Regions from separate parts of the Micromonospora sp. NPDC002411 genome, predicted to be linked through region 2. Evidence: riboswitches for the same ligand, from Rfam matches in the RefSeq annotation. Region 2 holds a riboswitch; the other holds the start of a gene.

Region 1 (4,240 bases), on a different contig from region 2:
GCACGTTGTCGTGGCCGATGATGTGCTGGCGGTCCAGCGGGATGCCCAGCCGCAGCGCCAGGTGCCGGACCAGCTTCGCCGAGGTCCGGTACATCGCCTCCGTGTACCAGGTGCCCTGCGCGGCGAAGCCCTCGTGTTCGAGACCGATCGACTTGGCGTTGACGTACCAGTTGCCCGCGTGCCAGCCGACGTCCTTGGTCTTCACGTGCTGGGCGATGTGCCCGTCGACCGAGCGCAGCGAGTAGTGCCAGCTCACGTACGTCGGGTCCTGGACGAGTTTCAGGGTCGTCGCCCAGCTCGCCTCGGTGTCGTGGATGACGATGTACTCGATCTTCTGCCGGGCGGGCCGGTCCGAGAGATCGTGGTTGCCGTAGTCCCCGTCGCCGAACGCCTCGTAGGGTGCGGGGATCCACTCGCAGGAGATGGTGCGCGGGCACTCCACCCCGTCCGGGCGGGCCAGCCGGCGTAGGCCCAGCCGGTCCAACCAGGAGCGCTGGGGCTGTACCGCGATCGCCGGCAGGGTGATTCGCTGCCCGTCGTCGGTCACCCGGGACTCGCCTGCGGCGATGGTGGTGAAGACCTCGTCGGCGAAGGCCGCTGCGGCGTCGGCGCTGTCCGCACCGGCGTAGCGGGCCACCGCGCCGTACCAGGCCGCCGGGTCGGTGTCCGCGCCGACCGGTGCACCCAACTCCCGCTGGTACGCGCTGAGCAGCGCAGCCCCGCCCCGGATGTTGACCTCCGCGTCGGTGCGCAGCGCCTCGGGGGTGGCGCCGGTCAGCGCGGCTGCGGCTTCCACGGTCTGCAACGCGGCGGCGGCCGGCGCGGGGGCCTCGGCGGGTCGGGGCGCGGGCACCCGGGCGGGCCGGGAGTCGTCGCCGCGTGGGTCCTCGGCACCGGCATCGTGGTGGCCGCGCCCGGGTAGAGCGGCGACGTGGCGGGCGTCGGTCAGGTGCATCGGGCCGTAGCCACCGCTCGTGCTCGGTGTGCCGGCGTTGCTGTCCCAGCGGGACTCCAGGTAGGAGACGCCGAGCAGCACACCGGTCGGTACGCCGTACTCGGTCGCCGCAGCGGCGTACTGCTGCTGGCGATCGGTGGTGGGTGCGGCGGCGGCCGCTGCCGAGAGTGGCACCGCGCTCGCGGCGGCGATGACGGTGGTGGCGAGCAGTGCGCGCCAGCCGGTCGACAGGGTTGGATGGTGCATCGAACCCCCTAGATTCTCGCGGGTAGAGGTCAGGTCACCATCGCGCCGCTGGAGAGTCCGCGTCAATACCTTTCCATCTATCGACTCGCTCAGAAGGAAATCTTCACACTGGGTCGGTGACCCCCACTCGATCGGTACGGAGTGTCACGGCCGCACGGGTTGCGGATTGGTAACAGGCGTCTCTACTCTGGTCATTCGTCGGCCCGATAGCAGCTCCGCCCAGCCCGGGCGGTAACGGACCGACACCGCCGAGTCGTTTCCGAGCGAACCGGGGACCCAGGTCCCTCGGGGTGAATCCGCAGCCACTGCGGTAGGGCGCCGACTTCCCGCCCGAACCCGTCAGCTAACCCGGTAGGCGGTCAGGAAGAAGGAGTACGGAACCCCGGTGGCACTCCATGCCCCGCGGCCGTCGTCCGAGCGGTCGGCAGCAGCCGGCCCGACGCCGATCGTGCCGCGCCCACGCTGGTCCCGCTTCACCACCGCTCTCGCCGCGCTGGTCGGCGTCGCCGTCGTCCTGACGGGCAGCGCCACGGCGGCCCACGCCGACCCGTCCGTCGCGGAGATCGAGCGTCAGATCGACGAGGACTGGAACAAACTCGAACCGATCATCGAACGGCACAACGCCACCCGGACCGACCTCGCCGTCAAGCGCAAGCAGGCGGACGCTCTGGCCACCCGCATCGCCCCGCTCGAACAGCAGGTCGACGCCGCGATGGACAAGGTCAGCGCCCTCGCCGTGCGGGCGTACAAGGGTGAGACCGTGTCGACCGTCAACGCGATGCTGGGCAGCCGGTCACCGAGCGAGGTGGTCAGTCAGCTCGAAATGCTCGACCGGTTCGCGCACAACCAGCAACAGGACGTACGCGAGGTGGCCGACCTGCGGGACGAGTTGGCCGCGCAGAAGGCGCCGCTGGACGAGATGGTGGCCCAGCTGACCCGTACCGAGGCTCAGCTGGCCGCGAAGAAGAAGCAGATCAACGAAGAGATCGACCGGCTGCAGAAGCTTCGCCTCAAGGTGTACGGCAACGGTGGCGGTGGTTCGTTGCGCCCGGCGCCCTGCCCCGGCAGCTATCCCGGCGGCGCCGCGGGCGTCGCGGTGAAGTTCGCCTGCGCACAGATCGGCAAGCCCTACGTGTGGGGCGCCGAGGGACCCAACTCGTACGACTGCTCCGGGCTGATGCTGGCCGCCTGGGCGAAGGCCGGTGTGTCGTTGCCGCACAACGCCGCCCAGCAGAGCCGCGTCACCAAGGACGTCAGCAAGGGCGACCTGCGCCCCGGCGACCTGGTCTTCTACTACAGCGACATCCACCACGTCGGCATGTACGTCGGCGGCGGCTGGGTGGTGCACGCCTCGCAGGCAGGCCAACCGGTCAAGATGAAGAAGGTCGACGACGGCCCGATCCACAGCTACGGCCGTCCAGGCTGATCGGGAGTGACCGAAGGGCCCGTCGCGATCCGTCGCGGCGGGCCCTCGTCGTCACGGGTTCAGCGGGTCGGCCAGGTGCGCCAGTGCTGCCAGGCGCGGCTCGGCGTGGGGCCCCGCTGGCCCTGGTAGCGGGATCCGTAGACCACCGAGCCGTACGGGTGCTCGGCCGGCGAGGAGAGCCGGAAGATGCAGAGCTGCCCGATCTTCATGCCCGGCCAGAGGGTGATCGGCAGGTTCGCCACGTTGGAGAGTTCCAGCGTCACGTGTCCGGAGAAGCCGGGGTCGATGAAGCCGGCGGTGGAGTGCGTGAGCAACCCGAGCCGGCCCAGTGAGCTCTTGCCTTCGAGTCGGCCGGCGAGCTGGTCACCCAGGGAGATGACCTCCAGCGTCGAGGCGAGCACGAACTCCCCCGGGTGCAGCACGAACGGCTCGCCGTCGGGCACCTCGACCGCCGAGGTCAGGTCGTCCTGCTGCATCGCCGGATCGATGTGGGTGTAGAGGTGGTTGTTGAAGACCCGGAACAGCCGGTCGAGTCGGACGTCGATGCTGGAGGGTTGGACCAGGGTGGGCTCGAACGGCTCCAGGCCCAGCGTGCCGGCCTTGATCTCGGAGACCAGGTCGCGGTCGGAGAGCAGCATCGGACCACCATAGCGGCGTTGCCGAAACCGGGCGGATTCGGTGCCGGTGACCAGCGCGTCGAGGTCGCCCGTCGTACATTTGTTCGATAGAATGCTCGCATGGCTTCCTGGTCCGATTTCGCCGCCGACGAGCCCCGACTCGCCGACGGGATCCGCGTTCTCCTTCAGCAGTACGGGCCGGGCTTCGGCTACCTGGCCACGGTCCGCGCCGACGGCGGGCCCCGGGTTCACCCGGTCTCCCCGGTCATCACGGACGAAGGTCTCTTCTGCTTCATCATCGACTCCCCGAAGCGCCGTGACCTCGAACGCGACGGCCGTTACGCGTTGCACTCGTTCCCCCCGGAGGAGAGCGACGACGAGGCCTACCTGGCGGGGCACGCTCGTCCGGTGACCGATCCGGTCCGGGTCGCGCGGCTGGCGCAGAGTGCCCGGGCCGAGCAGCAGGTCGACTGGCGGTTGTTCGAGTTCACCGTCGACGTGGCCATGCTGACCCGCCGCGAGCAGCACGTCGCCGGCGTCCCGGGTGTCACGCCGAGCCGGCCGGCTGTCCGGGTCTGGCTGGACCCGCACGCCCCGTCGGCGACGGCCGCGCCGGTCGCCGTGCCACAGGCTCGGCCGACCCGCCTCAGCCGTGACGTGCAGTGCACGGCCGCCTGACCGGGGCTCTGACACGACGGTGTCGGCTCCGTCGTGACGGAGCCGACACCGGTTGTACGCGGAGCAGTTAGGCCGCGCGGTAGGCGTTCCAGGCGGTGATCATGCGGCTGGCCTGACCAGGGGTGAACTGGTACATGCACGAGTCGTAGGTGTAGTCCATGAAGTTGGTGATCGGGTCCAGCCCGGTCGCCGAGCAGGTGTCGCGCCCGGTCGGGCACTGGTACGCCGGCGAGGCCTCGGCCGGGGTGTCGCTGACGCTGTCACCCGAGCCGCCGCAGCCGCCCTGGAAGGTGTGGTAGAGGTTCAGCCAGTGGCCGA
Region 2 (4,240 bases):
CCGCTGGTCTGGCTCGGGGAGGTCTCCTTCGCCTTCTACCTGGTCCACGTCCTGGTGATGACGAGCGTGCTGCGGTGGAGCGGTGACTGGGGGACCGGGTTCACGGGCTGGCGCGGGCCGGCCGTGGTGCTCGGCTTCCTGGCGGTGAACCTGGTCCTCGCCGGGCTGCTGCACCGCTTCGTGGAGACGCCGATGATGCGTCGACTCGCACCGCGCCGCCCAGCTCGTCCGGCGTCCGTCCCCCGCCAACGCGCGGGCGGTCCCGACGCCGCCGGGGAGAGCGGGCAGCAGACCAACGGTCGATCAACGTACGCCGACTCGCGCTGACACCGTCCACCCTGCTCAGTGGGGTTCGGCGCGGCGTGCGACGACACGCCCGTGGTCGGTGCGTCGAGGTCGGCACGACGGTAGCGTGAGGTCGTGCTTCCGGTCGCGTTCACCTGTCCGCTGTGGTGGGTGGCGCGCTGGGCGACGCGGGTGCTGACCAGCCTCGCCGTCGTCGCGGCCCTGGCGCTCGGCGCGGGCCCGGCCTCGGCCGCTGTGCCAACTCCGTTCGCCCTCGGCGCACTCCCGGCGACCTGCCCGTCCACCTCCGCGCAGGGGGCGGTGCACGAGGCGCAGGCGACGACCGAGGAGCCCGTCGAGGAATTCTCCTCGGCGTGGTCGGTCGACCCGCAATCGGCTCCGCCCGGCGACCAGGCCACTGCCCGGACCGGCCCGCTGCCGGTGCGCGCGGCCGGGTCCGACCGGCTGCCCCTGGTCCACGGCCCGAGCAGCCGGGCACCCCGGGCGCCACCCGGGCGCTGAGTCACCGGGACGAGCGTCCCGCCCGCCGCGCCTGTCGACCCACCAGCTCCGCGCCCCACCGGCCCGTGCTCCGCCCTGGCCCGGTGGCGGTGGGGCTCCCCATCGCATCGCTCTCTCCCGAGGTGCCGACCATGGAGACCGCCGTCTTCTACCAGTTCGTGACCGAGGTGCCGCAGGCCGCCGCCATCTGGTCCACCCTGTTCCTGCTGGCCCTGGGCGTACTCGCCCTGCTGGTGGCCCGCCCCGAGCGGGACACACCCTCGGACGACCCGCGCACGGCCGCCCCCACCGCTCGTGAGGTGGCCGCCGCCGAGGCTGCCGACCTGCGCCGGTACGCCGAGGAGGTAGCGGTCGCCGCGACCGGCGCGGCCAGGACCGCGCAGCGGCGACGTGCTGACTGGCTGACCGCTCAGGAGGAGATGGAGCGGGCCTGGTGCGCCTATGACGAGGCGGACACCGCCGCCCGTCGCTTCGCGGGCGCCGAGGCGCTGCCCACCCCGCAGACCCCCCGCACCCCGGCCGAGTACGCCGCCCGCGAGCGCTACCTGCACCGGGCCGCGATGACGGCGTACTGGCGGGGTGACCTGAGCATGGCGCAGCTCGGCGACGTGTTCGCGCACCGGCGCGGCTGGGATCCCCGGCGGCACCCGGTCGAGCAGGAGGTGCTGTTCAGCCGGACGATCCGGGACGCCAGGCTGGCCGACTACCAGGCCGCCGCATCCCGGGAGCGTGCTGCCTGGCGGGACGCGGAACTGGCTGCCGACTCAGCGCGAGCCCTCGCAGCGGAGACCTGCGCGGCGGCGGCCCGGCTGCGACCGAACCCGCTACCCGCGCGCCGGGCGGTGACCGGTGTGTTCCGACCCGCTGTCGTGGCGCGGTGGCGGCCGGCGCGGGCGAGTTGAGCCCGATCCGTGACGTGAGCCGGCTCACGCCGACCGAGAATCGGGCGTCCGGCGCGATCGGCACGATTCTTCCGGTGAATCTGGTCGCATTCTCGGCGGCCTGTCCGGTTGTCGCCCGTAGGCGTCACCGTAACCGCTTGTCCCATCGAGTCACGTCAGCGGCAATACGCGCAGAAATTGCTACGCTATTTCAGGTTTACGCAGGTGGAGCTGGCTTGGCAGGGGTGCGGACGGGCCAGTACTGTCGTCCCGTCCGGTGCGGTAACCGATCGCAAGAGGCGACGCCGCGCCGACCCGCTCAATCGTGATGAACGAACCGGGGACCCACCAGTAAGTCCGGGGTGAATCCGCGAGCCACAGCCCGCGGTAGGGCGATCTTCCCGCCCGAATCCGTCAGCTAACCCGGTAGGCGGTGTCGGAAGGAGTTCCATCCTCGTGCAGCACCTTTCCACCCCTCGGTTGTTCCCTCGCCTCCACGGCGCAGCGGTGCCCCCGCTCATTCGTCCAGTGACGGTGAGCTGACCCCCGGGTCATCGCCTCACCGCCCGGCCACGCCGGGCGTTCCCCTGAGCGGTTCACCATCCGCGGACCACGGTCCGCGCGCTGGCGCCTGCCCGGATACCGGTCCGGTCGCCGGTGTGCCGCTCTCCCCCCGATCCGTGGAGGACCCCGTGAAGCACACCCTGCAGCGTCAGCTCCGCCGTTTCGCCACCGAGCGCCCGTACCAGATCGTTGCCGCCTCCGCCGCGGCCCTCGCGATCGCCACCACCACCGGCGCCCTGCTCACCACCGCCGACGACGCACCCGCCGGCCAGCGCACCGCGACCACCGTCGCCGAGATGCGCAGCGACGTTGCCGCCTCCCGCGGCGAGGTGCGTGAGGCGTCCCCGTCGGCCAGCGCCGCGCCGAGCACCGCCGCCCCGGCCACCAGCGCCGCGTCGCCGGCGGCCAAGGCGAAGGCCAACCCCGACCTCACCCGTAAGCCGACGCCGCCGAAGCCACCCGCGACCAAGGTGCTGGACTACGACTACGAGGCGCAGAACACGTACTACAACTGCGGCCCGGCGGCCACCCGGAACGCCCTCAGCGCCACCGGTATCGACCGCACCCAGGAGGAGCTCGGCGCCGAGCTGGGCACCACCGAGATGGGCACCAACTCGGCCGAGGACACCACCCGCGTCCTCAACGCCGAGGTGAAGGGTTCCCCGTACCGGACTCGGATGTTCGCCGGCGCCCCCAGCCCGGCCCAGATGGACCGGCTCCAGGCCGACGTCGTCAAGGCCATCACCGACGGCCGTGGCGTGGTCGCGAACGTCGTCGGCGACGCCGTCGACACCAACGGCGGTTACCACTCCTACGGCGGCGGGCACTACATCGCCGTCGTGGGTTACAAGGACAACGGCCGCACCGTGCGGATCGCCGACTCGGCCAACGCGGCCGACCCGTCGTACTGGATCACCACCATCGACCTGGCCAACTGGATCGCCAGCCGGGGCTACTCCGCCTGACCCAGGCACGCTGACCGCCGCGGGCGTCGTCCCCCACAAGGGGGCGGCGCCCGCGGCGTTTTTCGTCGGTGCCGTCAGCGTCGCGCGGGAGGCGGCGTGGATGACGACTCTCGTACCGGGCCGTGAACCGTGGGAGACTGCGGCCGTGGTGGATGAATCGGGTGGTCAAGCCGGTCGCGGGCGGGTCCTGCTGCTCCTGCACGGAATGGGCACGACCGGGGACGTCTGGTTGCCGTGGGCGCCGCTGCTGGAGCAGCGCTGGGCGGGGCGGTGGCTGGCACCGGACCTCGCCGGCCACGGCTGGGCGGAGCCGCTGCCGTCGTACACCTTTGCGGGGTTCGCCGACCGGATAGCGCGCGGCCTGGCGCTCGGCGACCGGCTCGTCGTGCTCGGGCACTCGCTGGGCGGGGTGGTCGGCCTCGCGCTGGCCGCGAACGCCGCCGGGGCGCCCGTGGACGCCGTGGTCGGGCTGGGCATCAAGGCCGTCTGGTCACCCGACGAGCTGGCCCGCGCCGCCGGCCTCGCCGCCCGTCCGGTCAGCTGGTTCGCCACCCGCGCCGAGGCGGCACGCCGCTACCTTCGGGTGTCCGGCCTGGCCGGCCTGGTCCCGCCGGACCATCCGGTGGTGGACGCCGGCCTGCGTCAGGTCGACGGCCGGTGGCGTCTCGCCATGGACCCGACCGCGTTCGCCGTCGGCGAGCCCGACCTGGCCGCGCTGCTGGCGGCGACCGACGCGCCGGTCGTGCTGGCGCGCGGGGAACACGACCCGATGGTCAGCGACGAACAACTCAAGGAGTACGGGGTGCCGGTCGCCACGCTGCCCGGTCTCGGCCACAATGCGCACGTGGAGGACCCGGCGGCCGTGCTGGCGCTGCTCGACCCGTATCGCTGAGCGGTCCCGAGCGGAAATATCGGTCGTGCGACCGGGCTCCCGACGCCTACATTCGCCCGGATGCCTGCCGTTGATCCGTCCCTTGTGGTCAGCGTGAGCCTGAATGTCGTCGACTCTCGACTCGACGATGC

Evidence for each region. A riboswitch is a leader RNA that binds a small molecule or an ion and turns the genes downstream of it on or off. The one in region 2 is predicted to bind cyclic di-AMP.
Region 1: another riboswitch for cyclic di-AMP. It lies ahead of ACWCO3_RS16845 (C40 family peptidase); the one in region 2 lies ahead of ACWCO3_RS16660 (C39 family peptidase).

What each region holds. Positions count from the first base shown of each region.
Region 1 is NZ_JBSFBM010000126.1:13,192-17,431, forward strand. Features, by position in the region: gene ACWCO3_RS16840 (N-acetylmuramoyl-L-alanine amidase) at 1-1,201, opposite strand, end outside; cyclic di-AMP (ydaO/yuaA leader) riboswitch at 1,438-1,573, shown strand; gene ACWCO3_RS16845 (C40 family peptidase) at 1,587-2,627, shown strand; gene dcd (dCTP deaminase) at 2,687-3,265, opposite strand; gene ACWCO3_RS16855 (pyridoxamine 5'-phosphate oxidase family protein) at 3,365-3,922, shown strand; partial or broken gene ACWCO3_RS16860 (zinc metalloprotease) at 3,990-4,240, opposite strand, start outside.
Region 2 is NZ_JBSFBM010000124.1:10,953-15,192, forward strand. Features, by position in the region: gene ACWCO3_RS16645 (acyltransferase family protein) at 1-327, shown strand, start outside; gene ACWCO3_RS16650 (hypothetical protein) at 421-807, shown strand; gene ACWCO3_RS16655 (hypothetical protein) at 939-1,709, shown strand; cyclic di-AMP (ydaO/yuaA leader) riboswitch at 1,995-2,136, shown strand; gene ACWCO3_RS16660 (C39 family peptidase) at 2,369-3,217, shown strand; gene ACWCO3_RS16665 (alpha/beta fold hydrolase) at 3,363-4,109, shown strand; gene ACWCO3_RS16670 (hypothetical protein) at 4,170-4,240, shown strand, end outside.